Regions from separate parts of the Arthrobacter sp. PAMC25564 genome, predicted to be linked through region 2. Evidence: predicted binding sites of a transcription regulator. Region 2 holds the regulator's gene; each other region holds the start of a gene.
What was found. Region 2 encodes Rex, which represses fermentation and respiration genes when NADH is low (regulators of the CRP and FNR family bind a similar motif). Its sites were predicted from a motif close to CTTGTGAANNNNTTCACAAG; they were not measured.

Region 1 (9,862 bases), 1.3 Mb from region 2:
GACCGGACAGCCCACGACCATGCTGAACACGGTGCCCGAACCTCTAAGGAAGCCGGCGAGGAAACCCGTGAAGCGGCCGCTAAGTACGACTTCATGGTGGTCTCCAACCGGCTGCCGGTGGACCGCTGCACTCCGGAGGAGAGCGGCTGCGAGGACGGCTGGCGCCGCTCCCCCGGCGGACTCGTCACGGCGCTGGCCCCGATGATGGCCAAGACCGACGGCGCCTGGGTGGGCTGGCACGGCGCTCCGGATGAGACCGTGGAACCCTTCAGCCACGGCGGGATCGACCTCGTCCCCGTACAACTGAGCACGAACGACATCGAATTCTTCTACGAGGGCTTCTCCAATGCGACGCTGTGGCCGCTGTACCACGACGTGATCGCGCCGCCGGAGTTCCACCGGACCTGGTGGGACTCCTACCGGAAGGTCAACCGGAGGTTCGCCGACGCCGTCGTGCATCACGCCAGTCACGGGGCCACCGTCTGGGTGCAGGACTATCAGCTCCAGCTCGTCCCCAAGCTGTTGCGCGAGGCGCGCCCGGACCTGAAGATCGGGTTCTTCAACCACATCCCCTTCCCGCCGCCGGAGATCTTCGCCCAGCTCCCGTGGCGCCGGGCGATCATTGACGGCCTGCTGGGCGCAGACCTCGTGGGATTCCAGCGCAGCAGTGACGCCGGGAACTTCATGCGTTCCGCCCGCCGTTTCCTCGGCGCCAGCGTCAAGCAGCAGCAGGTCCATGTCAGGGGAAACGACGGCGACACCACCCACATCGCCCGGGCCCAAGCGTTTCCCATCTCTATCGACGTCAAGCAGATCAGCGAGCTGGCCCGGAGGCCCGACATCATCGAGCGGGCCCGGCAAATCCGCCGGGACATGGGCAATCCCAAGACGATTCTGCTCGGCGTCGATCGCCTGGACTATACCAAGGGCATCCGGCACCGGCTCAAGGCCTACGAGGAGCTCCTGGCCGAAGGCAAGGTCACGGTGGAGAACGCCGCGCTGATCCAGGTTGCGAGCCCCAGCCGCGAGCGGGTGGAGCAGTACCGCCTGCTGCGCGAGGAGGTCGAGGGCACGGTGGGCCACATAAACGGCACCTATGACACCCTGCAGAACACCGCCGTCCGCTACCTGCACCACAACTACCCGATCGAGGAGATGGTGGCGCTGTACCTCGCGGCGGACGTCATGCTGGTCACGGCTCTGCGCGACGGCATGAACCTCGTGGCCAAGGAATACGTCACGGCACGCACCAACAACGATGGCGCCCTGGTGCTCAGCGAATTCGCCGGCGCCGCGGACCAGCTCAAGCAGGCACTGCTGATGAACCCGCACGACATCGACGGCCTCAAGGACACCATCATGAAGGCCGTCAACATGCAGCCGGCCGAGGCGGCGCGCCGGATGCGGTCGATGCGCAAGCAGATCCTGGACCACGACGTCGACCTCTGGTCCTCCGACTTCCTGACCGCGCTCAGCGAGAAGGTAATCCGCGATGACAGCTGACGCCAGCGGCAGCGGCAGCGGGAGCACCGGGACCGGCCATCCCGGCAGGACGATGCTTTCGCTGTCCCCTGAGCTGTTGGATGCGGTACGCCGCGTCGCCGGTACCGGGCAGCTGCTGGTAGCCATGGATTTCGACGGCACCATGGCACCCCTGGTGGACCATGCCGCCGACTCACGTGCCCTCCCCCGCTCGGCGGCCGCCTTCGCCGGGCTCGCCGGACTCCCGCGGACGACGACGGCCCTCATCTCGGGACGGGCGTTGGACAGCCTGCGGGCTGTCGCCTTCCCTCCGGAGAACACCCTGCTGATCGGCAGCCACGGCGCGGAAGTCTGGCTGGGACCCGGCTCCTCCCCGCTGACGCTCGACGACGCCCAGCGGCAGTTGCTCGCCGACGTCCGCCAAGTCCTCCAGGAGATCGTGGAACAAGCGCCCGGGACCCTGCTGGAAGACAAGCCGGCCGGCGTCGTACTGCACACCAGGCTTGCAGCCGACGACGTCGCCGAGGATGCAGTGGCCGCGGCCCGCGCCGCGCTGCAGGACCGCCCGGGCGTCTTCCTGAAGGACGGCAACCGTGTGCTGGAATCCTCGGTGGTGCACGCCTCAAAGGGCGAGGGAATCGCGTTCCTGAGGCAGGCGGCCGGCGCCACGGCCGTCGTCTTCGCCGGAGATGACACCACCGATGAGGACGCACTGGGCAGGTTGCTCCCCGGCGACCTGGGCGTCAAGGTGGGCCTCGATTTCACCCAGGCCGAGTTCCGGGTGGAGTCACCGGTCCACATCTGCGAGTTCCTCGAGGCACTGTTGCGGGAACGTAAGAAGGCCCTGGACCTCGGGAGCCACTAGCCTGCACCACGAGGTGTAAGCAGTATCACCTGTGACATCCGTAACATTATTCCCACAACGCCACATTTCTGACATACTCTGTTTGTGATGTGGCGCACAATTACCGTGCGGCATCATTGGATACTCCTCGGCTTCGGCCGGGGAGTATGCGCACGACTGAATAACTACAACTGAACAGACAATTGAATACAAGACCATTCACTACGGATCGTCCGGCACGTACCTGCCGGTGAAGGGATTGATAACTGTGGCTACAGTTACTTTTGATAACGCTACGCGCCTGTACCCGGGCACCGATAAGCCCGCTGTTGACAAGCTCAGCATTGACATCGCCGATGGCGAATTCCTGGTCCTCGTCGGACCCTCAGGCTGCGGAAAGTCCACCTCCCTGCGCATGCTGGCAGGTCTTGAGGACGTGAACTCCGGCCGGATCCTCATCGGCGACCGCGATGTCACCGACCTTCCTCCGAAGGACCGCGACATCGCCATGGTCTTCCAGAACTACGCCCTGTACCCGCACATGACCGTTGCGGACAACATGGGCTTCGCTCTGAAGATCGCCGGCGTCAGCAAGGAAGAGCGCGCTGAACGCGTCCGCGAAGCCGCCAAGCTCCTGGACCTCGAGCCATACCTGGACCGCAAGCCGAAGGCACTCTCCGGCGGCCAGCGCCAGCGCGTCGCCATGGGCCGCGCCATCGTGCGTAACCCGCAGGTCTTCCTGATGGACGAGCCGCTGTCCAACCTCGACGCCAAGCTCCGTGTGCAGACCCGCACCCAGATCGCATCGCTGACGCGCCGCCTGGGCGTCACCACGGTCTACGTCACCCACGACCAGGTCGAGGCCATGACCATGGGTGACCGCGTCGCCGTCCTCAAAGACGGTCTGCTGATGCAGGTCGACACCCCGCGCAACCTCTACGACAAGCCGAAGAACGTCTTCGTGGCGGGCTTCATCGGCTCCCCCGCCATGAACCTGCTCGAACTTCCGGTGGTCGACGGCGGCGTGCAGTTCGGCGGCACCGTTTACCCGGTTCCGCGCGACGTCCTGCAGGCAACCAAGGGCAACACCGTCACCCTCGGCACCCGCCCGGAGGATCTTGAGACCGTGGCACAGGGCGAAGGCCTTCAGGTCGAGGTCGACGTCGTCGAAGAACTCGGCGCCGACGCGTACGTTTACGGCCACACCATCCTGGACGGCCAGAGCCACGACATCGTGGCACGCGTCGACGGCCGCCGGCCTCCGACGAAGGGCGAGTCCATCTGGGTCCGCCCGCAGTCCGGCCACGTTCACCTGTTCGACACCCAGACGGGCCTGCGCCTCGGCGACTAGTCCCCACCGGTTCCCTATCCTCGCTCCGCTTCGGCCAGGGAACCCTGCCGGCGTGGGACTAGGTAGCGCTGGACGGCGGTCCTCCCCCTTGGAGGGCCGCCGTCGGGCTTTAACCGCTTGCTGTGGCTTCAGGTCGCCGACCCTACGCACTGGCCCGTTCGCTAGGGCCCCGGCCCTATGTACGGAACAATTGATTCATGACCGAGGAAACCCCCATGACCGAGGAAAACAGTGCCCACTGGCACAACGAACCCACCGACTACGGTCAGCTCGGCAAACTGCCCCGCTTCGAAGCCGCCAGCGCCAACGACGAGAAGGCGTCCTTTGCCTCCAGCTCGCTGAGCATCACGGCCGCCGCCACCGAGCCGGAACTGCTGGACCTGCCCTGGCAAATCGCCCTCGAGGACTGGCCGGCCGAGCACCTCGCCGCCCTGCCCCGCGGCATCTCGCGGCACATCGTGCGTTTTGCCCATCTCGGCGGTTCCGTCATCGCCATCAAGGAAACCTCGGAGCACGTCGCCCGTCACGAGTACCACATGCTCCGCAAGCTCGCCCGGCTGGATGTGCCCTGCGTGGAGCCGGTCGCCGTCATCACGGGCCGCACGACTCCGGACGGGCGGCCGCTGAACCCCGTGCTGGTCACGCGGCACCTCAAGTTCTCCATGCCGTACCGGGCGCTGTTCTCGCAGATGCTGCGCAAGGACACGCTGACCCGGCTGATCGACGCCCAGGCCCTGCTGCTGGTCCGGCTCCACCTGATCGGCTTCTACTGGGGCGACGTTTCGCTGTCCAACACCCTGTTCCGCCGCGACGCCGGCGCTTTCGCCGCGTACCTCGTGGATGCCGAGACGGGCGAGCTGTATCCGGACCTGTCCACCGGGCAGCGCGAGTACGATCTGGAAATCGCCCGCGTCAACATCGCCGGGGAACTCATGGATCTCCTGGACGGCGGCCTCATCGAGGAGAAGGTGGACCCGGTGGCCACCAGCGAACTCATCATGGACAGCTACCGGCGGCTGTGGACGGAGCTGACGGAGAAGGAGTCCTTCGAGATCGGCGAACGCTGGCGCGTGGCGGCCCGGATCCGGAAGCTCAACGAACTGGGCTTCGACGTCGAGGAATACGCGATCAAGACCACCCAGAACGGCTCCACCATCCAGCTCCAGCCCAAGGTAGTGGACGCGGGACACCACCAGCGCCGGCTGCTGCGGCTGACCGGGCTGGACGCGCAGGAAAACCAGGCGCGGCGGCTCCTGAACGACATGGACTCCTTTCGGGCGGACAACAACCCTGGCATGGACGAGGAATACAGCGCCCACCTGTGGGTCAGCCAGGTCTTCGAGCCGATAGTCCGCTCCATCCCCCGCGACCTCTCCGGGAAGCTCGAGCCGGCGGAAGCCGTGCATGAAATCCTGGAGCACCGCTGGTACATGTCCGAGCGGGAGAACCGGCATATCCCGCTCGCCGAGGCGGTGCAGTCCTACATCGACTCCGAGCTGCGCCACCGCCGGGACGAGGCGGCGATCATGCTCAACCCGGACACCGGGCTGCTCAAGATCCTCGAAGTGGAAACCGAGCAATCGCGGTACGGTAACGACGAGACGGACGACGAGTACCCGGACTCGGACGACTAAGTCACTCCGCACCGTGGGGTTAAAGCCGTGGGGTTAAAGCCGTGGGGCTAAACCGGCCTGGCCCGCGCTAAATCGCCTTGCCGGGGTTCAGGATGCCGTTTGGATCGAACAGTTCCTTGATCCGGCGCTGCAGTTCGCGCACCGGTGCCTTCTGCTCGAGGCCGAGCCAGCGGAGCTTGTACTGGCCGATTCCGTGTTCCCCCGTGATGGTGCCGCCCATGCCCAGGGCCACGGTGATGGATTCGTCCAGGGCGGCGCCGAGCCGGTTCATGGCATCGGCGTCCACCAGGCTGTCCACCCGCTCCACCCAGAACGTGGGGTGCAGGTTCCCGTCGCCGGCGTGCGCCACCACCTTGAGCTTGACCCCGTGCGCCGCCGCCATGGTTTCGAGGGCGCCCACGTAGTCCACCAGCCGCGAGCGTGGCACGGCAACGTCCTCGCCCACCCGGTATTCGTCATCGACCTCCACGCCGCGGCTGTTGCGCCGCAGCTCCACGAGCTGCTCAGCCTCCGCATTGGCCTCCATGGTGACCACGGCGCCACCTGCTGCGAGGACCGGCCGGATCGCGGCTGCTTCCGCCGCGGCACCGAAGCCGTCGGTCTGGATCAGCAGCAGGGCAGCACCCCGTGAGGCAAGGTCCGAGCCGTGGGCTTCGTCGAGCTGGGCGAGCGAGCCGCCGTCGAGCAGTTCCATGATGGCCGGCTGCACCCGTGCCTTGCCGACGGCGAGGACACCCGCCGCGGCGCTGCGGAAGTCGGGGTAGAAGGCGGCGATGGTGTGCACCTCCCGTGGGAGGTACTTGAGCCGTACCGTCACGCCGACGACGATCCCCAGCGTCCCCTCCGATCCCACGAAAAGCCCCGTGAGGTCGTAGCCCGCGACGCCCTTGAAGGTCTGGTGGCCGGTGTGGATAAGCGAGCCGTCCGCCAGCACGACGTCAAGCGCCAGGACCGAGTCCCGCGTCACCCCGTACTTTGCGCATCTCAGCCCGCCGGCATTGGTCGCCACGTTGCCGCCGATTGTGGACAGCTTGAAGCTGGCCGGATCCGGCGCGTACATGAGCCCGTGCACCGCGGCAGCCGCGTTCAGATCGGCGTTGATCACCCCGGGCTCGACGACGGCGGTCTCGTCATCCGGGTTGAGGTCAAGGATGCGGTTCATCCGTTCAAGGCTCAGGACCACGCAGCCCTCGCTGGCATGGGCGCCGCCGGAGACGCCGGTGCCTGCCCCGCGCGCCACCACGGAGACCCCGTGCGCCGAGCAGGCGCTGACGGTGGCCTGGACATCAGCCACGGACTCGGCCCGGACCACGGCCTGCGGCAACTGGTAGTCCAGCACCGGGGCCTGGTCCACGGCATAGGCGGCCAGGACCGCCGCGTCCACGGCAACCTTCGCCGTGCCCAGCGTGGCGGTCAGTACGTCTACGATGTTGCTCATGAGGCCTGATCTCAACTTTCAGCGCCGCCCATGAAGCGCACAAAACGGTCAAGCACACCAGGCCAGTCCGCTTGGTAGCCCGCCCGCGTGGCGGCGGGGTCCTCGGCGCCCTCCCAGCCCGTGTGCACGAGACGCAGCTCCGTGCCGCCTTGCACCGCGCGGAAGGCCACCCGGAGCTCTGTGGACCACATTGCCGAGCTCCCCGGGTGCCAACTGGCGTGGAAGGACAGCGGGGGCTGCCAGTCGTCGATTGAGCCCCAGATGGCGGTCCTGCCGTCGTCGGAAGTCTCCAGGATCAGGTTCTCCTCAAACTCCACATAGGAGCCGGCACCATAGACGCTGTGGTCTTCCAGAGGCCACCAGAGGTGCGTGTGTTCGGTGAAGCCCACGAAGGCCCGGGCAACGCTGCCCGGCACCACGACGGTGTAGACGACAGCTTCCAGGCCATCGGCAGCCTCCGGTTCCGGGCTGTCAGGGGCGGCGTGGCTGAAAAGGTTCTCCATGGGCAACAACACTACCGGGGACAGCGGCGTTCACTCGCGTTCCGCGGGTTCCCGGTTCCGGGACCGGCGGCGGGCGGTGTGGGAGTGGCGTGTTGGTGGTGGGTTTTAAATGGCGCGAGCCCCGACCGGGGGTCGGGGCTCGTGCTCTAAATAGTGTCCGGCGGTGTCCTACTCTCCCACACCCTCCCGGGTGCAGTACCATCGGCGCTGTGGGTCTTAGCTTCCGGGTTCGGAATGGGACCGGGCGTTTCCCCCACGCTATGACCGCCGTAACCCTTGCTCCGCACCTGGCACCCTGGTGGGTGTGGTGGGAAATCTGTGGTTACAACCTGTCCGCTGCATGTGTGTGCAGTGGTGGTGTTGTTGTGTTGTGGTGGTGTTCCCTGGTGCAACGTGCCCGTGGTGCGGGTTTGTTGTTTGGGAACCACATAGTGGACGCAAGCAGTCTTGTTTCTTTGTACTCTCTTCATGGTGTGAGCGTCTTTTGAATCCGTTCACGAAGAGAGTGTGTGGTGTAAGTTATCGGCCTATTAGTACCGGTCAGCTTCAACAGTCTTTAGTCCTGTCTTCCACGTCCGGCCTATCAACCCAGTGGTCTGGCTGGGGGCCTCTCACACACAAGGTGTATGGAAATCTCATCTCGAAGCGAGCTTCCCGCTTAGATGCTTTCAGCGGTTATCCCATCCGAACGTAGCTAATCAGCGGTGCACTTGGCAGTACAACTGACACACCAGAGGTTCGTCCGTCCCGGTCCTCTCGTACTAAGGACAGCCCTTCTCAAATTTCCTGCGCGCGCAGCGGATAGGGACCGAACTGTCTCACGACGTTCTAAACCCAGCTCGCGTACCGCTTTAATGGGCGAACAGCCCAACCCTTGGGACCTACTCCAGCCCCAGGATGCGACGAGCCGACATCGAGGTGCCAAACCATGCCGTCGATATGGACTCTTGGGCAAGATCAGCCTGTTATCCCCGAGGTACCTTTTATCCGTTGAGCGACGGCCATTCCACAATGTACCGCCGGATCACTAGTCCCGACTTTCGTCCCTGCTCGAGATGTCTCTCTCACAGTCAAGCTCCCTTGTGCACTTACACTCGACACCTGATTGCCAACCAGGCTGAGGGAACCTTTGGGCGCCTCCGTTACTTTTTAGGAGGCAACCGCCCCAGTTAAACTACCCATCAGGCACTGTCCCTGACCCGGATTACGGGCCGAAGTTAGATGTCCAAAGTGACCAGAGTGGTATTTCAACGATGACTCCACCCGGACTGGCGTCCGGGCTTCCACGTCTCCCACCTATCCTACACAAGCCACTCCGAACACCAATACCAAACTATAGTAAAGGTCTCGGGGTCTTTCCGTCCTGCTGCGCGTAACGAGCATCTTTACTCGTACTGCAATTTCGCCGAGTTTATGGTTGAGACAGCGGGGAAGTCGTTACTCCATTCGTGCAGGTCGGAACTTACCCGACAAGGAATTTCGCTACCTTAGGATGGTTATAGTTACCACCGCCGTTTACTGGGGCTTGAATTCTCAGCTTCGCCTTGCGGCTAACCGGTCCTCTTAACCTTCCAGCACCGGGCAGGAGTCAGTCCGTATACATCGTCTTGCGACTTCGCACGGACCTGTGTTTTTAGTAAACAGTCGCTTCCCCCTGGTCTCTGCGGCCCCTGCACGCTCCGGACAGCTTGTGTCCATCACGCTGGGGGCCCCCCTTCTCCCGAAGTTACGGGGGCATTTTGCCGAGTTCCTTAACCATAATTCTCTCGATCGCCTTAGTATTCTCTACCTGATCACCTGTGTCGGTTTGGGGTACGGGCGGCTAAAACCTCGCGTCGATGCTTTTCTCGGCAGCATAGGATCACCGGATCCCCCCGTGAGGGGGTCCCATCGGGTCTCAGGCATCATGAACGGCGGATTTGCCTACCGTTCGCCCTACATCCTTAGACCGGGGCAACCATCGCCCGGCCCGGCTACCTTCCTGCGTCACACCTGTTAATACGCTTGCCTCCCAGGATCAGGTCCCGCGCTCCACCAAAACCCTCACACCACAAGGGCGGTCGGGCAGGTCTCGGGCGGTTAGTATCCCCTGTTCAGCATGGGCGGTTTTTCGCCGGTACGGGAATATCAACCCGTTGTCCATCGACTACGCCTGTCGGCCTCGCCTTAGGTCCCGACTTACCCAGGGCAGATTAGCTTGACCCTGGAACCCTTGATCATTCGGCGGACGGGTTTCTCACCCGTCTTTCGCTACTCATGCCTGCATTCTCACTCGTGTAGGCTCCACCGCTGGTTTACACCGCGACTTCACTGCCCACACGACGCTCCCCTACCACTCCAGACACCTGAACCACGAAGGCTAGGCACTTGTCTGAAATCCACAACTTCGGCGGTGTACTTGAGCCCCGCTACATTGTCGGCGCGGAATCACTTGACCAGTGAGCTATTACGCACTCTTTTAAGGATGGCTGCTTCTAAGCCAACCTCCTGGTTGTCTTCGCAACTCCACATCCTTTCCCACTTAGCACACGCTTAGGGGCCTTAGTTGGTGGTCTGGGCTGTTTCCCTCTCGACTATGAAGCTTATCCCCCACAGTCTCACTGCTGCGCT
Region 2 (9,862 bases):
ATCATCCGGGTGAAGCCTGTGGGAGCGATGCCCACCGGGAGGCTTGACGTTTTGCCCAGAATATCGGTGCTGAGGTCGATGCTGGAGACGTCCCGCAGGATGCCGGGACGGAACTCGATGTCCAGGAACGCCTGCCGGGCCCGGCGCAGCGTGATCTCGGCTTCTGCCGCGCCGTCGGTGTAGTCGAACGGAGCGCGGGGTGTGCGGCGCCTGGCCAGGTCCCGCAGCTCCCAGATGGTGCTGGCCCGCTTGAGCCTGGCGCCGCGGTTGAATTCGGGTTTCTTGAACTGCATCAGCGGGGCGAGGTCCGAATACTTCGGCACCCTGCGCCGGAGCGCGGCGGGACCCGCCGCCGGCGTGCCGGCGGCGGAGCGCCCGCCCCCGGTGTCCGCCGGCGCCCGGGCGGCCTCCGGGTTCACGGGCGGAAAAGTTTGCGTCATGGCTGCCTCCGGGTCTGCTCGTTTTCAGCGCGTGTGTTCCACAACACTGTAGCGGGGGGCGGTGCACTGCGGGTTCCGCCGGCCCCGGGACGGCAGCTAACGGCAGTGTTGGCATGAATCATTGCCGCGACCTGCCATCCCGCCGGGGCAGGAAATGTTACGCACCAGGTTTTGCCCGAAAGCCGCCCCGGGGCTATGGTCCCAATATGACTAACCGTTGGTATGCGTATTTTTCGTTGGCTCTGGAGGGGCCCGCGTCGAACTGACACGCATCCAACTTTCCTTCAGAGCCAACAGGGCAGAGACCATTCTCTGCCCTTCGCCATTTCCCGGCGGGTTCTGACCAGGGCCCGCTCCGCACCGGAACAGGACCCCACACATGAGCATCGAAGCAGCCCCCGAATCCCGGCAGTCCACCTCGAACCTGCGCGTCAGCGAGTTCACCGCGTTGCCCACCCCGCAGGACATGATCGCGGAACTGCCGCTGGACCCCCGGATGGCCGACGTCGTCGGGCGTGGTCGGGACGAGGTGCGCGCCATCATGGACGGCGTCGACGACCGCCTCCTGGTGATCGTGGGCCCCTGCTCCATCCACGATCCCAAGGCGGGGCTGGAATACGCCCGCCGGCTGGTCAGCCAGGCCGAGAAGCACCGCGAAGACCTGCTGATCGTGATGCGGACGTACTTCGAGAAGCCGCGCACCACGGTGGGCTGGAAGGGCCTCATCAACGACCCCCGGCTTGACGGCAGCCACGATATCGCGGCCGGGCTGCGCGCTGCCCGCCAGTTCCTGCGCCAGGTCACCGCGCTGGGGCTGCCCGCGGCCACCGAATTCCTCGAACCGATCAGCCCCCAGTACATGGCGGACCTGGTCTCCTGGGGTGCCATCGGGGCCCGCACCACCGAAAGCCAGATCCACCGCCAGTTGGCGTCCGGGCTGTCGATGCCGATTGGATTCAAGAACGGGACCGACGGCGACCTCCAGGTCGCGCTCGACGCGTGCAGCGCCGCCGCAGCGGCCCAGGCATTCCTCGGGATCGACGGCGAGGGCCGGGCCGCGCTGGTAGCCACCGCCGGCAACCCGGACACCCACATCATCCTTCGTGGCGGCCGCAAGGGCCCCAACTACTCGGCAGCCGACGTCCAGGCCACCTCAGCCAAGCTGGCCGTCAAAGGGCTGAACCCGCGGCTGATCGTGGACGCCAGCCACGCCAACAGCGGCAAGAGCCACCACCGGCAGGCCGAAGTGGCACTCGAAATCGGTGCCCAGCTTGAAGATGGCGGAGCCGCAGCCGGTGCCATCGCCGGCGTCATGCTGGAGAGCTTCCTGGTGGGCGGGGCCCAGAACCTGGACGTCTCCGAACACGCCGCCGGCACGGAGGAACTCGTGTACGGACAGAGTGTCACCGACGCGTGCATGGACTGGGACGTGACCGCGGCGGTGCTGGGCCAGCTTGCGGCCTCCGCCCGCACGCGCCGGACGCGCGGCTGAGCCGCGGGCCGGGGGTCCGGGCCGGGCCCACAGCTGTGCGCCCGGGCCGGGGATCCGCGGGGCCGGGCCTATTTCCGGATTCCTCCGGAAGGTGTGGAGTGATTCGGGACGAAACCATTCACATAGGCACCATGAGCCACTAGAGTTACTAACACGTGGTTGTCTGATGGCTCAGCATCGGCACACCGCCATGTCATTCAGATGTGGCTGCCGTTGGGTTGAGCAAAGGAACATAAGGAAATGTCTTCGGAGGCCAATTTCTCCAGCGCACGCTTTTTGACCGTGGCTGAAGTCGCGGAGGTCATGCGGGTGTCAAAGATGACCGTTTACCGTCTGGTGCACTCCGGCGAGATGCCGGCTGTGCGCTTCGGACGTTCCTACCGCGTGCCGGAAAACGCCGTAGAACAGTACCTCAAGGGTGCTGTCGTTGACGGCCATACCGAAACAGGCTGAGCCGTCCGCCGCCTCCCGGTCGGAGTCTTTTTGCGGACGGACTCAGCAGCCGCGGCCCAGGGGGAGGGCCAGCGGTCATGGGGTGCCCCCGTTAGGCGGTACCCTGTTAAGGAACGTTTTACGTCATTGTAAGAACCTGTCAGTTGTATAGTCTGCTGCTTAGCCCGCGGACGCTTTCCAACGGGCAGGCACTGCATCTAGCCGGTAAGGATCTTTCGTGGGTTCAGTTATTAAGAAGCGTCGCAAGCGTATGGCCAAGAAGAAGCACCGCAAGTTGCTTCGTAAGACGCGCCACCAGCGCCGCAACAAGAAGTAGTAATACTTCGCACTGCGTGAAATGCCCGTTGTCCTTCCAGACAGCGGGCATTTTCTTTGCGGCGGCTCCTCCGGAGTGCGCGGCGTCGGACGCCGGCACGCGGGAACGGTGGGCTGGCGACGCGCGAATGGCCGCTCGATGCGGGAATGCCCGAATCGTGCGGAACGACCCTGGGCGCGGGGAAAAAACCGTGTCGCCAGGAAGTGTCGCAGGGTGCGTGCGGGTGCCTAGGACGTGGGGCTGCGGAAGCGGGAAAAGCCCCGCCAGAGGCCGTAGATGACCCCTCCGGCCGTCGCTGCCTTCAGGCCCAGGGTGGCCGCGCGGCGTCCGGACCGGAAGTCGTAGACCGGCCAGTTGTTTTCGCGGGCGTGGCGGCGGAGCCTGGCGTCCGGGTTGATGGCCACGGGGTGGCCCACCATGCTCAGCAGCGGGATGTCGTTGTGTGAGTCGCTGTAGGCCCAGCATCGGCTGAGGTCCAGGCCCTCGGCCTCGGCGATCCCACGGACGGCTATGGCCTTGGCAGGCCCGTGCAGGATGTCGCCAACGAGCCGGCCCGTGTAGGACCCGTCGAGGATCTCGCCCACCGTGCCGAGGGCGCCGGTGAGGCCCAGCCGGGTTGAAATCACGGTGGCCACCTCGATCGGCGTCGCGGTCACGAGCCAGACCTTGCGGCCCACCCGGAGATGCTGCTCGGCCAAGGCCTTGGCCCCGGGCCAGATCCGGGATTCGATCATTTCGTCGTAGACTTCTTCGCCGAGCGCCTCGACGTCTTCCACCGTAATGCCGGCGGCGAGGGTGAGGGCGGAATCGCGGACGGCATGGACGTCATCCATATTTTCCCCGCGCAGCACGAACATGAACTGCTTCCAGGCGAACCCGGCGGCCTGGCGGATGGTGAAGGCTCCCCGCTGGTGCAATTTGCGGGCCACATGGAACAGGCTGGCGCCCTTCATGAGGGTGTTGTCGACGTCGAAGAACGCGGCCTCGCCGTGCTGCGATGCTGCAACAGGCGCATTGGCCACGGCGACGTGCTTCTCCTCAGGCATGCCTCGAGTCTAGTCAATGCGCGGCCTTGCCCCCGTTCCGTGGCCCGTCCGTGGCCGCCCGAGGCTCCCTGGGCCTGCCCCACGTCGACGGCGGACGCGCCGCCGGGCTACCGTGGAACCATGCCCGAGCCCGCACCCCTCCCCGATGTCGTTTTGATCACCAAGGCTGACTGCCACCTCTGCGCCGAGGCGCGCGCCGCCGTCGGACGTGTCACGGCGGCTCTCGGGATCGCCTGGACGGAGCGGTCGGTCGACGACGACGCCGTGTTACGCGAGCGCTTCGCCGAGGAGATCCCCGTGGTGCTGGTGGACGGAGTCCAGCGGGATTTCTGGAAAATTGACGAAACCCGGCTGGCGCGGACCCTGCGGCGGGCCCTGGACCAGCAACCCTGAAGGGTGCCCGCTTTTGTGGCGTGAACCGCCGGGGATCTAGAGTGGAAGGCACAACGCGACGCAATGGAGCAGATAGTGACTTCGCTGGATTCATCTCCCGAGGCTGTGCCCGGAGGATCCGGGACCGCCGCCAAACAGATTCCGCCTGCGGCCGTGGCCCGGCTGACCATCTACTTGCGTGCCCTGACCGCGTTGCGGGCCCAAGGCGTGGACCGGGTCTCCTCTGAATCACTCGCCGAGGCCTCGGGCGTCAGCTCGTCCACCCTCCGCAAGGATCTGTCCCATGTCGGCTCCTACGGAACGCGCGGCGTGGGCTACGAAGTGCAGTACCTTACCCGGAACATTGCCGCTGCCCTCGGCCTGACCCACGACTGGAAGGTCGCCATCGTCGGTGCCGGCAACCTGGGCAAGGCCCTGGCCCGGTATGGCGGGTTTGAATCCCGGGGCTTCGACATCGTCGCGATCTTCGACGCCGACCAGATGGTGGTGGGCAGCGAAGTGGGCTGGTTGCGGGTCAGCGACGCGGCAGACCTCGAACCCGTGCTGCAACGCACCGGCGCGAACATGGTGGTCCTGGCCCTGCCGGCCGCGGTGGCACAAAGCGTCTGCGACCGGGTTGTTGCCGCCGGCGTGCGGAGCATCCTCAGTTTCGCGCCGGTCGTGCTGCAGGTGCCGCCGGGGGTCAACCTCCGCAAGGTGGACATGGCGACCGAACTGCAGATCCTGGCCTACCACGCACAAAGGGCGCAGGACCCGGAGGGCGCCGACTAGGTTCAGTCGGCCCGTCCGGTCCCGCGCCCTGGGCGGGTGCGGCTGTGGACTACTTTCCGAAGGGCGCGCCCGGCCGCCCGTACGGGTTGGCGAACTGCTGCCGCTTCTGGAAGTACGGCGCTGCCTCCGGCAGGTACAGAAGGACGATTCCCGCAATGCCGGCGAGGGCCGCGAGGGTTCCGGCGCCCAGCGGAATGAGGCTGAAGACCGAAAGCGCGGCGAAGACCGTGCCGAGGATCCGTGCCCAGTTCTTGCCCTTGCGGACGTTGAAGGCGACGAGGGCGTAGAGGACGGCACCGATCACCGCGACCACCACAATGGTCCCGGCGATGACGCCCTTGATTGAGTTGAAGTCAACCCGGGTGCCGCTGGCGGCCATCTGGTCTTCGAACTGCCGCCGGAGCTCGGGCGTGTCCAGGAGGCCGAGCGTGAGCAGGACGGAGAGCAGCCACACCACACCCGAGCCGACAATCAGCCAGAAGCCAATGGTGACGAGCCTGGGCACTGCTGCGGGTCCCTGGCCTTGGGGCTGTTCGGACGGATACTGGGCGTACGGGGACTGTCCGTAAGGAGGATTCCCGAACTGGGGGGATACCTGGCCGTACTGCGGAACCTGCGGCGCGTTCTGGCCGTATTGCGGGGCCGACGGCGGCTGCTGGCCGTACTGCGGCACCTGGGGGGCGTTCTGGCCGTATTGCGGGGCCGACGGCGGCTGCTGGCCGTAGACCGGAGGCTGGGGCGCCGGCCGGCCCGGCTCGGAGCCTTCCGGGTTTGAAGGGGGGACTGGCGGATTGCTCATGGGCGGTCCTTTGCGTGTCGATTTCGGCTCGGATTCCGGGACCAGTGATCCTGCCCTGCCCCCAGCATGGTTAAGCTCCACCGTACCGTGGGCGGCTACTGGCCGCTGCCCCGGAACCCGGCAAACCAGGCCTGCGGGTTGGGCAGCCACATGAGCACGGTGGCCGCGAGGCTGACGACGAAGCTGGGAAAGTTGCCGCCGCCCCGGCCGTCAACGGCACCGGCATTGATGAGCGCCAGGAGCAAGGAGATGCCGGCAACAATCGTCAGGGCGTAGCGGGCCCATTCGCGGCCCTCCTTCATCTTCATTGCCAGGATGACCTGGGCTGCGGCCAGGACAAGCGCCACGAGCACCAACAGCAGCACCACGATGCCAAGGCCCGGAAGGATGGCCAGGAAGACAAAGGATCCGAAGAGGCCGATGACCCCGCCGAGCAGGCCCAGCAGGCCGGTGATGAGCCAGATCCAATAGGAGACCGTCAGCTCGGTCGGCATCCCGGTGGCGGTGAACATGCCGGAGAAGCCGCCCTGGGGCAGTACATCGTTGAAGTTCCTGGGGCGGTCGCTTGGCATCCTGAACTTTGCCGGCGGGAAATTTTTGGTCTGCGGGGGTTGGGCACCCGGCTGCTGCGGCGGCACATCACTGGGGTTGCTCATGGCTCTCACTGTAGACGGCGCTTCCGCCGTTATCTAGGCAAGCTGCCGCCTGTCACGCCGCCGCCGCTTGAAAAGCCCGGCCCCGGATTTAAACACGGCACCCCGCTCCATCTCGTGGATGGAGCGGGGTGCCGTGTTTAAGCCCTGCGGGCGGGCGCCGGCGCCAGGCCGGGCCGTCCTGACGGGTGGTGGCTAGGCTGCGGGGGCGATGAAGGCCAGTTCGAGGTTGACGGCAACCTTGTCGCTGACGAGCACTCCACCGGCGTCCAGGATTGCGTTCCAGGTCAGGCCGAAGTCCTTGCGGCTGATGGTGGTTTCGGCGGTCAGGCCGGCGCGCGTGTTGCCGAACGGGTCAACGGCAACGCCATTGAACTCGGTCTCCAGTGCCACCGGGCGGGTAACACCCTTGATGGTCAGCTCGCCCTGGAGCTCGTAGGCGTCGCCCTTGGGGACGATGGTGTTGGAGACGAAGGAGATTTCCGGGAACTTCTCGACGTCGAAGAAGTCTTCGCCGCGGACGTGGCCGTCGCGGTTGGCGTCGCCGGAGTCGAAGCTGGCGGTCTTGATGGTGGCGTTGACCTTGGAGTCCGCGACATTCTCGGCCAGGTCCAGGGTGGCTTCGGCGTCCTTGAACTGGCCACGGACCTTGCTGATGCCTGCGTGGCGCACGGTGAAGCCGATTTCGCTGTGCGAGTTGTCGAGGGTCCAGATGCCGGTGGTGACGTTGGCGGGAAGTGCCATGGTGGTTCTCCTTGAGTCGGGTGGTCGTGCTTCAGTTCGTCTGATCGTCAGTTGAATCCTCATTCATTGAAGTCTCAACCAACTGCTTCACCCAGTATAAACATGCATTTGCATCTTTTATTCCAACTCCGGGGAACATTTCGCCAAACTCTTCAGTTCTACCTCCCGTAGAAGATTTCGTCATTGACCCTGCCCTTTGAGAAACTGGTACACATGCCCCAAGCCACTGTTCATTTGCTCCGCCACGGCGAGGTCCACAATCCCGATGGTGTCCTCTACGGCAGGCTGCCGGAGTTCCACCTCTCCGAGCTCGGCCGGCAGATGGCCCGGGTGCTGGCGGACCACTTCAGTGAACGTGCCGCCCAGGGGGCGAAAATCGTCCATCTCGCCGCATCCCCGCTGACCCGCGCCCAGGAGACGGCCCTGCCCATCGCCGAGGCGCTCAACCTCGAGATCACCACGGACGCGCGGATCATCGAGGCCGCCAACTACTTCGAGGGGATCCAGGTCTCGAAGGCCGAGCTCCTCAAGCCGAAGCACTGGCCCATGCTGATCAACCCGTTCCGTCCCTCCTGGGGCGAGCCCTATAAAGACCAGGCGGCCCGCGTCATCGCGGCCGTCCGGGATGCCCGGGTGCGCGCCGTCGAACTCGGCGGCGACGGCGCGGAGGCCATCCTCGTCAGCCACCAGCTGCCCATCTGGGCGACGAGGCTCAGCGCCGAGGGCAAGCCGTTATGGCATGATCCGCGCAAGCGCGAGTGCACGCTGACGTCCCTGACATCCCTGGTGTTCGACGACGCCGGGAACCTCCTGCGGGTCGAGTACAGCGAGCCTGCGGCCGCCCTCCTGCCGGGTGCCTCCAGCACCCCGGGGGCCTGAGCATGAACGGCAACAAGGGAAAGCCGGCGCCGCTGTCCCGCCGCAGCGTCCTGACGGCGGGTGGCGCGGCCCTCGCCGTCGTACTGGGTCTCTCCGGCTGCGCGCAGGAGGATCCGCTGGCCAAGCAGGCCAAGGCCGGGGACAACAAGAACTACGTCGCCGGTGACGGCTCGGTGACCGAGTTCGCCGTCGCGGACCGCAAGACCCCGGTTGATATCAAGGGGACGCTGTTCGACGGCACCGTCGTGGCCCCCGCGGACTTCCTCGGGAAGGTCACGGTGCTCAACTTCTGGTTTGCCGCCTGTGCCCCCTGCCGGGTCGAGGCGCCCTCCCTGGAAGCCCTGAACCAGGACTTCAAGAGCCAGGGCGTGCAGTTCTTCGGCGTGAACCTCCGCGACGAGAAGGCCACCGCCGACGCGTTCGACAAAACGTTTAACCTGACGTACCCGAGCTTCAATGACAAGGACGGTGCCGTGCTGCTGGCCGTCTCCGGCCTGGTGCCGCCGGGAGCCGTCCCCACCACGCTCGTGCTGGACAAGCAGGGCCGCGTCGCGTCCCGGGTCCTCGGCGAGATCCAGAAGGGCACCCTTAAGACCCTCATCGCCGCAGCAGTGGCCGAGTAGCGGCGGCGCCATCGTGAACAGCCCCTTCGCTGAAGCCATCCTGAACGGATCGCTCCTGCTGGCCGTGCCCGTGGCGCTGCTGGCCGGCGTCGTCTCCTTCCTCTCACCCTGCGTGCTGCCGCTCGTGCCCGGCTACCTGGGGTACGTGACCGGGCTGACCGGCGTCGACCTCCAGAAGCAGAAGCGCGGCCGCATGCTGGCCGGCATCGGGCTCTTCGTCCTGGGCTTCTCGGTCATCTTCGTGCTGCTGGGCGGGGCATTCGGCCAGCTCGGGACCCTGATCACCGGCTCGCAGAACAAATGGATCACCCAGCTGCTGGGCATCCTGGTGATCATTATGGGCGTCGTCTTCATGGGCGGCTTCGGCTGGCTGCAGCGCGACGCCAAAATCCACGCCAAGCCGCCCGCCGGGCTGTGGGGCGCGCCGCTGCTGGGCATCACCTTCGGCCTGGGCTGGGCACCGTGTATCGGACCCACCTATTCCGCCGTGCAGCTCCTGAGCCTCTCCGGCGGATCATCGGCGGCCAAAGGGGCTTTCCTCGCATTCGTGTATAGCCTTGGCCTGGGTATACCGTTCCTGCTGATCGCCCTGGCCGTGCGCCGCGGCATCGGCGTGATGTCCTTCTTCCGCAAGCACCGGCTCGCCATCCAGCGCACCGGCGGCGGCATCCTGATAGTTCTTGGGCTGCTGATGGCCAGCGGGGTGTGGGGGACCTGGGTCTCCGGGTTGCAGTACTGGTTCCAAACCGATGTGAAATTGCCGATCTGATGAGCGAGCGAGTGAACGTAAAGAAGAAATCCCCGGCCCCCGGCTCCACACCGGGTGCCCCCAAGCCTGACGGCACCACGCCGGGCGCCAATCCGGATGCCAATCCGGTTGCGGCCGTAAAGGCTGAGGTTGTCCTGCCGACGCTCGGACCGCTGGGCATGCTCCGCTGGGCCTGGACGCAGCTGACCAGCATGCGCACGGCGCTGTTCCTGCTGCTGATGCTCGCGGTGGCAGCGGTGCCGGGCTCGTTGTTCCCGCAGCGCCCGGCCAATCCCTCGATCGTCACGCAGTACATCAAGGACCACCCGGACTACGGCAAGCTGCTGGACTCGGTGCAGCTCTACGACGTGTATTCCTCAGCGTGGTTCTCGGCCATCTACATCCTGCTGTTCATCTCGCTGATCGGCTGCGTGATACCCCGGGCCATCGCGCACTACAAGGCGATGCGCTCCCAGCCGCCGCGCACCCCGGCCCGCCTGTCCCG
Region 3 (9,862 bases), 790 kb from region 2:
CAAGCAGCATGGGGTTGTCGCAGACAATGAAGAGGTATTCGTGGAACTCCTCGTTGGTCCGCGCGAACTCATCCGGTTCCCGGACGGTGCCGGCAGCCACAGAGCGCGTGGTGGCTTCGGCGAGCCGCCGGAACTGGGACAGCTGTTCCTCGCTGAGGCGGCCCAGCATCAGCTCGCTCACCGCGAGCTCCAGGCCCATGCGGGCGTCCAGTTGGGCGAAGCTGTCCTCCTTGCGGAAATCCAGCCGGCCGGTCTCCAGGGAGGAGACGGCCTCGCTGCGGGTCATCGTGTCGCCTTCGGCCTGGATCTTCTCCGTGGGTGCCGGTGCCCCCGTTTCGGCGTCGCCGCCGGTGGCCTCTTTCGGGGCAAAGCGCTCGAAGTAGAAGTTGGCGGGCTTGATGCCCTCGGAGTCCAGCCACTTCGAAACGGCATTGACCATGGGCGGCGGGCCGCACAGGTAGATGTCAACATCGCCGTCGTTCAGGTGGGAGGGTTCGATGATCTGTGGGACATAGCCCGTGTGGGGAGCGGACGTGCCGGGTTCGGAAGCAATGTAGTCCCAGGTGAATCCGGGTACCTTCGCCTCATATTCCCGCAGCCAGTCCAGCCCGGCGATGTCCGCCTCGCGGGACACGCCGTAAATCAGATGGACCGGTACCGACGGCGGGTTCTCGGAGAGCTTCTCGAGGATGGACAGGAGCGGGGCCAGGCCCGTGCCGCCTGCCAGGAGCAGCAGGGGGCGCTTGGGCTCCCGCAGGAAGAACGAGCCGTACGGACCGGTGAACTCGATGGTGTCGCCCACCGCCGCCCTGTCGCGCAGGTATTCGGACATCGCGCCCTGCGGTGTGACCCGCACCATGAACGAGGCATCCTGCACCTCGGGGCCGCTGCTGAAGGAGTAGGAGCGCTCCGCGTCGGTTCCGGGGACCTTGAGGTTGACGTACTGGCCCGGGAGGAAGGCCAGGGCGTCCCGGTTTTCGACCTCAAGGGCGAAGGAAACCGTGGTTTCCGAGTGCTTGTTGAGTTCCTTCATGGTGGATGTGAAGGTGGAGGCTGAGGTTTTCGCGGATTCCGACGTGGCAGGAATCTGGATGGCCAGATCCGACTCCGGGACAGCCTGGCAGGTGAGCAGGTAGCCCTTTTCGAGCTCTTCCTCCGTCATCGCGTCGTCAATGTAGTCGCCCGGGTCAAAGGTGCCGGAATCACAGAAGGCCTTGCAGGTGCCGCAGGCACCGTCCCGACAGTCTGATGGAATGTTGATGCGTGCCTTGTACGCGGCGTCCATCACGGTCTCGTGGTCGCCGACCTTGATGACTTTGGTGACGCCATCCTCGAAGCTGAGGGCTACTTTGTGGCCCATGGTTTCCTCCTGGCTGGGGGTCGTTGTCGTCGCGACCCGGGAAAGTGCGGACATGCCCGGCGGGCACGGGTTTCGGAACGGTCGAGGCCGGTGCCCGGGAGGTGCCGGGCACCGGCGTGTGGCCGTCAGATCATGTAGACGTCCACCACGTGGTGGATGTAGTCGTTCTTCAGAACGACCTTCTTTTTCATGATTACCGGCTCGGCGCCGGCGAGGTCGATCGTGTAGAAGCTGGTCCCGAAGTACGTGTCTGTGGTGTTGTAGCGGAAGTACAGGGTGAACCAGTTGAAGCGCACCTTCACTTGGTCACCGTCGTGCCCCACGATCTCGATGTCTGTGATGTTGTGCCCGGTACGGGGCTCCGGGAGGGAGGTGGCTGAAGACCGGTCCGTCTTGATCCGGAAGACACGGTCTTCAATGCCGCCGCGGTTGTCGTAGTAGATGAGCGAGATCTCGTTCTGCGGGTCCTCGGTCAGACGGTCGTCGACGTCCCATGCGGGCATCCAGAACTCGGAGTCCGGGTGGTAGCACTGAAGCCACTCGTCGAACTGGCGCTCGTCCAGCAGGCGGGCTTCCTTGTACAGAAAGGCACGGACAGTTTCGAGGGTGGCGATCTCCTCGACGGTCTTGAGTGCCGCAGTTGGTCTGGTCAGGTTTGTCATGGGTTATGCACTCTCTCTGGTTCGACGTGGACGCGGTCAGGCGGTGACGGGAACGGTATGCAGTGCGGAGTGCTCCTCTTCCGCCAGCGCCCGGTCCATGACTTCCTTCCAGTACCCGTGCTGGACGGGGTAGAGCCCCTCGTCCTCGGTGCGCACCCCGGAAGCGATGACCTTGGTCATGCCCAGCGCCTGGGCCTGTTCGTCGGGGCCGGCAATCTCATGGGTGGACCCGCGGGTCATGTCGTTCCATGGGGCCGAGGTGGCCCAGTAGGTCTTGTTGCAGGACCGGAACTCCTCAAGGTCGTCGGGTGTGGCCATGCCGGTGGCGTTGAAGAAGTCCTCGTACTGTCGGATGCGCTTGGACCGGTTCTCCTGCGATTCACCCTTGGGCGCGATGCAGTAAATCGTCACCTCGGTCTGGTCCGCGGAGATGGGACGGAAGTGGCGGATCTGCGAGGAGAATTGGTCCATGATGTAGACATTGGGGTACAGGCAGAGGTTCCGCGAGATGTTGATCATGAAGTTCGCCATCTCCTCGCCGTACTTTGCAACGAGCTCCTCGCGGCGGTCCCACAGAGGACGGTCCTCCGGGTTGGTCCATTCCTGCCACAGCAGCAGGTGTCCGTGTTCGTAGGAATAGAAACCGCCCTTGACCTTGCCCCACTTGCCGGCGTCCATGGCCTTGGTGGTGTTGGCGGAGTCGCCAGCGCTGCGGCGGGCCGTGGTGGCGGCGTAGTTCCAGTGCACGGCCGTGACATGGTAGCCGTCGGCGCCGTTCTCGGCCTGCACCTTCCAGTTGCCGTCATAGGTATAGGTGGACGACCCGCGCAGCACCTCAAGTCCCTCCGGGGACTGGTCCACGATGGAGTCGATCACCTTGGTAGCGTCCCCCAGGTGCTCCTCGAGCGGGAGCACATCCGCCTTCAAGGAACCAAAGAGGAAGCCGCGGTAGGAGTCGAAGCGGGCGACCTTGGTGAGGTCGTGGGAGCCCTCTTTGTTGAAAGTCTCCGGGTAGCCGGCGTTGCGGGAGTCTTTGACCTTCAGCAGCTCACCGGAGTTCTTGAACGTCCAGCCGTGGAACGGGCAGGTGAAAGTGGTGCGGTTATCCGTCTTGCGACGGCACAGCATGGCGCCGCGGTGTGAGCAGGCGTTGACGATGCAATTGAGGTTTTCGTCCTTGTCGCGGGTGATCACCACGGGAGTGCGGCCGATGTTGGTGGTGAAGTAGTCCCCGACGTTGGGGATCTGGGACTCGTGGGCGAGATAAACCCAGTTGCCCTCGAAGATGTGTTTCATCTCCAGTTCAAAAATATCTTCATCGGTAAAAATTTCGCGCTTGGCCCGGATGACGCCGTTCTCACGGTCGTCGATCACGGCGTCTGCAAGGACCTCGCGGACATGGGTCAGGTTCTCGGTCATGGCGTGCTCCTTCATTGGAGAGTGCTGGACGGATGGTCGGGAGGTCCGCGCCAGGCGGCGGTGGGTGCCCCGGGGACGTTGTGAGGCAATTCTTCCCTATCGTGACCGCACTCACATCAGGCAAACACCTAGGTTCGACCAAGGGTGCCTTTATGTACGCTTTATGACAAAAAACCGGCCAAATCGATATTTGTAGCGTTCTTATTTCATGCCTACGATGAGACAGACATCACGCGAAGCGGCGTTGCAGCAGGTTGAAGCCTGCGCCCAGCGCTTCGCAGCGGGTGCAGGAGCCCTTCCTGGCCCCTTTTCAATGAGGACTATGGAGATCACCATGACTGAGACCCAAGCGGAGAGCCGCAAAGAGAACGAGGGCACGGCCGTCGAGGCCGGCTCAAAGGCCACCGAGCGTTTCACCGCCTCGGGCAAGCTTGCGCGGCTGGATGTGCCGAAGGAAAGGGTGAGCCTGCTGGCGGGGGCACTCATCAAAGCCGCCAATGACATCGTCGTCGAACACCAGGTCACGTACGAGGAGTACAACGCACTCAAAGCCTGGCTCATTAAGGTGGGAACTGACGGTGAATGGCCGCTGTTCCTCGACGTGTGGCTGGAGCACACTGTGGAGGACGTCAACTCCCAGGACCGCCCCGGCACCGTGGGTACCATCGAAGGACCCTACTACGTGCCGGGCTCCCCGGTGCTCCAGACCCCGGGCACTGTCGAAATGCGTGAGGACGAGGAAGGCACCCCGCTGCACTTCAGCGGCCGCTTCACCGATACGGATGGCAACCCGATCCAGAACGCCCAGGTGGAGATCTGGCACGCCGACAGCGCCGGTTTCTACTCCCAGTACGCGCCGGGCCTCCCCGACTGGCTCTTCCGCGCCACGGTCAAGGCAGACGACGACGGCCGCTTCGAAATCAACACGATGCGCCCGGCGCCCTACCAGATTCCCACGGACGGGGCCTGCGGGCAGCTGATCAGCGCAGCAGGCTGGCACGCCTGGCGTCCGGCGCACATCCACATCAAGGTTTCCGCGCCTGGCTTCCAGCCCGTAACCCAGCAGCTGTACTTCCCCGGTGATCCCCACAACGCGGATGACATCGCCTCGGCAGTCAAGCCTGAGCTCATGCTTGACCCGAAGCCGCGCACGGACGGCGGGGCAGGCGAAGAAGTGGTCTATGACTATGTCCTCGCCAAAGAGGGCCAGCACAAGTAAGGGCCACCGCTCAGGACTTGGTGCCGGCGCCTCCGCCCGGCACCGAAGGCGCCCCGGAGTGCAAACTCCGGGGCGCCTGTACTTTTTTGCCGCCCTTGCCAGGAGCCCGAATGCCGCCATCCCATCAGGAGCCACCCGCAGTCACCCCGTGGGAGCCGCCGTGGCTCGGGCCCGAGAGCGGTCAGCCTGGCCGTTGGAGCGGCGGGGGGCTTTACTTAGGGCCAGCTTGCGTCCTGGGTGTTTGGCAGCTGGTCTGGTCCCCGTCAGCGAACCCCTGGCGCTTATCGCACCCTGGTGACAACCCCCGTTACTTTGTTAAGAGCTCCTGGGACCGATACGGGCTTGGGGTTGCGGGCCAGCAACCCCGATTCTTGCTCGTTCAGGGGCTATAAGAAAGGTAACGGGGTGGCGGTGGCGGACCGGTAGGAGCATTGTCATCGTCGATCAGGAGCAACCATGCCCAGTCCAGCCTCAGAGCCGCCCACACGGGAACCCGGGGGGCCTGCCGCGGCGCCCAAGCGTTCACCGCTGCTCGAACGCCCCGCGCTCCGGCCCGCCGGGGTGCGCGACCTGATGCGCGACATCGCCCCGCAGTATGTCAGCAATGGGGTGATCGGGCTGATCTTTTCCGCCTCCGGGCCCATCGCGGTGACCCTGGCCGTCGGCGCGGCCGGCGGTCTGAGCCAGGCCGAGCTGGCCTCGTGGGTGTTCGGCATCTTCCTCTCCGCCGGCCTCGCAACCCTGGTGATGTCCCTGCTCTACCGCCAGCCCCTCGGGTTCGCGTGGTCCATCCCCGGCACGGTGCTGCTGGGCCCGTCCCTGCAGCACCTGACTTTCCCGGAAGTGGTGGGAGCGTTCTTCGTCTCCGGGGTGCTCATCCTCGCCCTGGGCGCAACCGGGCTGGTGCGACGGATCATGGCGGCCATTCCCATGCCCATCGTCATGGCCATGGTCGCGGCCGTGTTCCTGCGCTTCGGCACCGACATCGTCGCCTCTTCCCAGGCCAACCCTGTGGTCGCCGGGCCGATGGTGCTGGCTTTCATCGTCCTGACCGCCGTGCCAGCCCTAGGCAAGTACCTCCCGCCGGTGTTGGGCACCCTGGTGGTCGGCATCGTCGCCGTAGCGGTGAGCGGGCAGTTCGCGATGGAGTCCGGAGCCGGGCCCGTCATCGCTACCCCGGTGTTCACCCCACCCGAGTTCACCTGGGCAGCGCAACTGGAACTGGTGGTGCCACTGGCTATCACCGTCCTGATCGTGCAGAACGGCCAGGGCGTGGTCGTTCTGCGCGCCGCCGGCCACCATCCACCGGTCAACGCCTTCGCCATTGCCTCCGGCGGGTTCTCCGTGCTCAACGCCGGATTCGGCGCCGTCTCGGCGTGTGTGACGGGCCCGACCAACGCCCTGCTGACCTCCTCCGGGGACAAACACCGCCAGTACACAGGTGCGGTGGTCTATGGCCTGCTGTCACTGGTATGTGCGCTGCTGGCCCCGACCCTGACCCGGTTCATGCTCGCCACCCCCGAGGCCTTCGTCCTGGCCCTGGGCGGCATTGCCATGCTCAAGGCCCTCCAGCAGGCCTTCGTCACCGCGTTCTCCACGACCTTCACCCTCGGCTCACTGGTGACCTTCGTCGTCACGATCTCGGGTCTGAATCTGCTCAACATCCACGCCGCGTTCTGGGGCATCCTCATCGGCTACGCTGTCTCCCGCCTGCTCGAGCGGCACGACCACTCCGCCTCGCCACAGTTGGCATCACCAAACGATCAGTCCGGCGCCTCGTAAAACCACAGTTTGATATGAAACTGGGTGACTGTTGACTTCGTTTGGGGGCATTTTCACAGTTGGGAAGGGCGGTTCCTGTTGACGCCGGACCCGAGATTTCCCCGCACGGCACTGCAGGCTGTCCGCGACACGAGGTCCGGAACCGCCATTCGAGGCTGAAAGAAAACCGCCATTCCCAACCAACAGCCACGCGCGGGTCAGAAACCCAGCTGGGCAGCCACCTGCAGCAGCAGCGCCTCGGACCCCATCGGCCCGATCAGCTGGATGCCCATCGGCAGGCCGGCACCTTTGGCGCCGCCGGTCCAGTGCACCGGGATGCTGACGGCCGGCAGCCCGCACACGTTCACCATCGAGGACCAGGGCGCGTATTCGCACTGCTTGCGGTAGTCGCCGTCGGCGTCTCCCGTCCACTCGGCCGCGGGCCAGTAGCCGTCGCCGTGGGCGGCACCGGTGAACCAGCCCACCGGGCGGGGGGTCTGGGCCAGTGCGGGCGTCAGGATGAGGTCCCAGGCGGAATACTGGGCGATCGTGTCCCGCTGGAACTGCCGCAGGAACCCGAGGGCGTCGCTGAGCCTGGCTGGACTGCGCTGGTGGGCGCGCCGCCGGAACGTCCGTGTGAGCGGGGTCAGCAGCGCCTCGCGTTGGGGAGCGATCCGGGCGCTTCCGACGCCGGCGGTCCAGGCCGTCGTGAACGCGTCCGGGTAGCGGTTGTCGTAGCGGATGGCGGCTTCCGTGGTTTCGTGGCCGGCCGCCTCCAATAATCTGATGCCTTCCGCCAGGGCGTCGAGCGACTCGTCCTCCGGGGCGCAGGGGAAGAGCGCGTGCCACGGGCTGTCCAGGCTGACGCCGATCCGCAGCCTGCGCGGTTCCCGGGAGGCCTGCGCAAGGTAGCCGGGCCCGGGGGTCCCGGGCGTCTCCGGAACCAGCGCATCGAGCATCAGCGCCGCGTCCGCGGCGGAGCGGGCCAGCGGACCCGCGACCACCAGGCCGGCCGGATCTCCGCTGCTTTCTCCCGCGGGCACAAGCCCCCGGCCGGGTTTCAGCCCGACGAGGCCGCAGGCCGCCGCGGGAATGCGGACCGAGCCGCCGCCGTCGCTCCCGGGGGCGAAGGGCAGCAGCTCCGCGGCCACGGCGGCAGCACTGCCGCCGGAGGAGCCCCCGGAGCTGCGGCTGAGCGCGTACGGGTTGCGTGAGGGCGGTGCGATCCGGTTTTCGCTGTACGCCGTCAACCCGAACTCCGGAACCTGCGTCTTGCCCAGCGAGATGGCACCTATACCCTTGAGCCCGGCGGCCAGGGCCCCGTCGGCCAGCGGGGGCCTGCGCTCGAGGGCGGCACTGCCGTGGGTGGTGACGACGCCGGCCACGTCCGTCAGGTCTTTGAAGGCGACCGGCACGCCGTGAAGCATGGGCACGGTCCCTGCCCTTGCGGCGCCGGCATAGGATTCATCCGCCGCAGCCGCATCTTTGAGGGCCTGCTCGGCCGTGACGGTGATGAAAGCGCCCAGGTGCGGGTTCCCGGCTGCGATCCGGTCCAGGAAATGAGCCGCCGCCTGTTGGGCCGAGAGTTCGCCCGAGCGCAGCGCGTCACGCAGCCGCACGGCCGAGAGCTCGTGGATTTCAGCCACGGATGGGGTCTCCTCTCCACACTCCTGAATCCCTGAAGCGTAACCTGCCGCCTGCTAGGGCATGGCGCGGGCCGCGGGCGATACGCTGGGACGGACCCTTAGATTTCCGGAAAGGACTTCCATGAGCCACCTCGATACCGTGAAAGTGTCCGAGATCCCCGACGGGGCCACGATCCTGGACGTCCGTGAAGACTACGAATGGGTTGCGGGACACGCCGAAGGCGCCCTGCACATTCCCCTGGACCAGCTTCCGTCCCGGATCGACGAGCTCGACCCGGATGAGGATCTCTACGTCATCTGCCGCACCGGCGGACGGTCCTTCCGCGCGGCCCAGTGGCTCGTGGGCCAGGGCTATTCCGCGCTGAACGTCGCGGGCGGCATGGACCAGTGGCTTGAAACCGGAATGCCGCTGGTGTCCGACAACGGACTCAAGCCGGTCATCCTTTAACCGCAGAAAGAAGTGCCGATGTCCGCTCCAACCGTCACCTACACATTCCTCGGACCCGAGGGCACCTTTACCGAGGCAGCCCTGATGCAGGTCCCGGACGCGGCGGACGCCATCCGCGTCCCGTCCTCGAATGTGAACACGGCGCTGGACAAGGTCCGGGCCGGTTCGGCGGACGCGGCCATGGTGCCGATTGAGAACTCCGTCGAGGGCGGCGTCACGGCGACCCTCGACGCCATCGCAACAGGCCCGGAGCTGCGGATCCTCCGCGAAGCCCTCGTGCCGATCAGCTTTGTCCTCGTGGCCAGGCCCGGCACCCGGATCGAGGATATCCGCCGCATCTCGACCCACGGCCACGCCTGGGCACAGTGCAGGTTCTGGGTTGACACGAATATTCCTGATGTTGAATATATCCCCGGGTCGTCCACGGCCGCCGCCGCACTGGGCCTCCTGGCGGACGGAGCCCGCCACGACGCCGCGATCTGCGCTCCGATTGTGGCCACCCAGCAGCCTGGCCTGGCCGTGCTGGCAGAAGACATCGGCGACAATCCCGGCGCCGTCACCCGCTTCGTCCTGGTGGGCCGGCCCGGCGTGCTGCCCGAGCGGACAGGCGCGGACAAGACCACCGTGGTGGTGCCGTTGCCCAAGGACCGCCCGGGCGCGCTGATGGAGATCCTGGACCAGTTCGCCACCCGCGGCGTGAACCTGAGCCGGATCGAATCCCGTCCCACCGGCCAGTACCTCGGCCACTACTTCTTCAGTATCGACGCGGATGGCCACGTTGCCGATGCCAGGATGGCGGATGCCCTCGCGGGCCTGCACCGGATCAGCCCGGCAACCCGGTTCCTGGGTTCCTACGGACGCGCCGACAGCCACCGGACGAACGTGGCACCGCATACCTCGGACCAGGCATTCCGGGCGGCGCATGCATGGGTGAAAAGCATTCTCACCGGCGCATCAGTGGCCCCTGGACAGGCGCCGGAGGCTTCGCCCACAGCGTAGACAAATGCCAGATGGGGCACTTCCGCCCCTAGAAAACTGTGCGTATGCTTGCCTGATCCATATTGGGGAAGTCCTCTACCAGAGGGAGCAGGTCATGTCAGGCACCAGTACCGAAAATGACGGCCAGGGAATGATTGTCAATCCCAAGCCGACTGCTGAAAACCAGGACTGGGACGGCGACGACGCCGACCGTGCGGACCGGCTGCGCTTCGAAGAGGAGCAGGCAATGATCCGTGAGCAGTCCGAGGCCCGGGCCGCGAAGGCCGCTGCTGAGGCGAAAAAGTCCGCCGCTGCGAAAGACGAAGCCGCGAAGAAGCAAGCCAGCGCCTAGCCCGCTTCGGTGCCTTC

Region 1: ugpC (sn-glycerol-3-phosphate ABC transporter ATP-binding protein UgpC) is a predicted target of Rex. The motif match lies at 2,429-2,448, and genes of this name have one in related genera.
Region 3: benA (benzoate 1,2-dioxygenase large subunit) is a predicted target of Rex. The motif match lies at 3,540-3,559, and genes of this name have one in related genera.

The regions. Positions count from the first base shown of each region.
Region 1 is NZ_CP039290.1:4,131,737-4,141,598, forward strand. It holds gene E5206_RS19000 (trehalose-6-phosphate synthase) at 94-1,503, shown strand; gene otsB (trehalose-phosphatase) at 1,556-2,347, shown strand; gene ugpC (sn-glycerol-3-phosphate ABC transporter ATP-binding protein UgpC) at 2,595-3,677, shown strand; gene E5206_RS19015 (DUF4032 domain-containing protein) at 3,893-5,311, shown strand; gene E5206_RS19020 (FAD-linked oxidase C-terminal domain-containing protein) at 5,379-6,749, opposite strand; gene E5206_RS19025 (SRPBCC domain-containing protein) at 6,761-7,252, opposite strand; rRNA gene rrf (5S ribosomal RNA) at 7,408-7,524, opposite strand; rRNA gene E5206_RS19035 (23S ribosomal RNA) at 7,762-9,862, opposite strand, start outside.
Region 2 is NZ_CP039290.1:1,269,159-1,279,020, forward strand. It holds gene E5206_RS05760 (alpha-hydroxy acid oxidase) at 1-440, opposite strand, end outside; gene E5206_RS05765 (3-deoxy-7-phosphoheptulonate synthase) at 820-1,932, shown strand; gene E5206_RS05770 (helix-turn-helix domain-containing protein) at 2,173-2,385, shown strand; gene E5206_RS05775 (AURKAIP1/COX24 domain-containing protein) at 2,603-2,701, shown strand; gene E5206_RS05780 (HAD-IB family hydrolase) at 2,929-3,747, opposite strand; gene E5206_RS05785 (glutaredoxin family protein) at 3,868-4,140, shown strand; gene E5206_RS05790 (redox-sensing transcriptional repressor Rex) at 4,216-4,911, shown strand; gene E5206_RS05795 (hypothetical protein) at 4,961-5,710, opposite strand; gene E5206_RS05800 (hypothetical protein) at 5,806-6,366, opposite strand; gene E5206_RS05805 (YceI family protein) at 6,559-7,107, opposite strand; gene E5206_RS05810 (histidine phosphatase family protein) at 7,321-7,986, shown strand; gene E5206_RS05815 (TlpA disulfide reductase family protein) at 7,989-8,609, shown strand; gene E5206_RS05820 (cytochrome c biogenesis protein CcdA) at 8,623-9,378, shown strand; gene E5206_RS05825 (cytochrome c biogenesis protein ResB) at 9,378-9,862, shown strand, end outside.
Region 3 is NZ_CP039290.1:483,766-493,627, reverse strand. It holds gene benC (benzoate 1,2-dioxygenase electron transfer component BenC) at 1-1,360, opposite strand, end outside; gene benB (benzoate 1,2-dioxygenase small subunit) at 1,486-2,022, opposite strand; gene benA (benzoate 1,2-dioxygenase large subunit) at 2,059-3,441, opposite strand; gene catA (catechol 1,2-dioxygenase) at 3,764-4,660, shown strand; gene E5206_RS02240 (benzoate/H(+) symporter BenE family transporter) at 5,117-6,442, shown strand; gene E5206_RS02235 (amidase) at 6,640-8,067, opposite strand; gene E5206_RS02230 (rhodanese-like domain-containing protein) at 8,189-8,515, shown strand; gene pheA (prephenate dehydratase) at 8,534-9,514, shown strand; gene E5206_RS02220 (hypothetical protein) at 9,609-9,845, shown strand; gene E5206_RS02215 (diacylglycerol kinase family protein) at 9,842-9,862, opposite strand, start outside.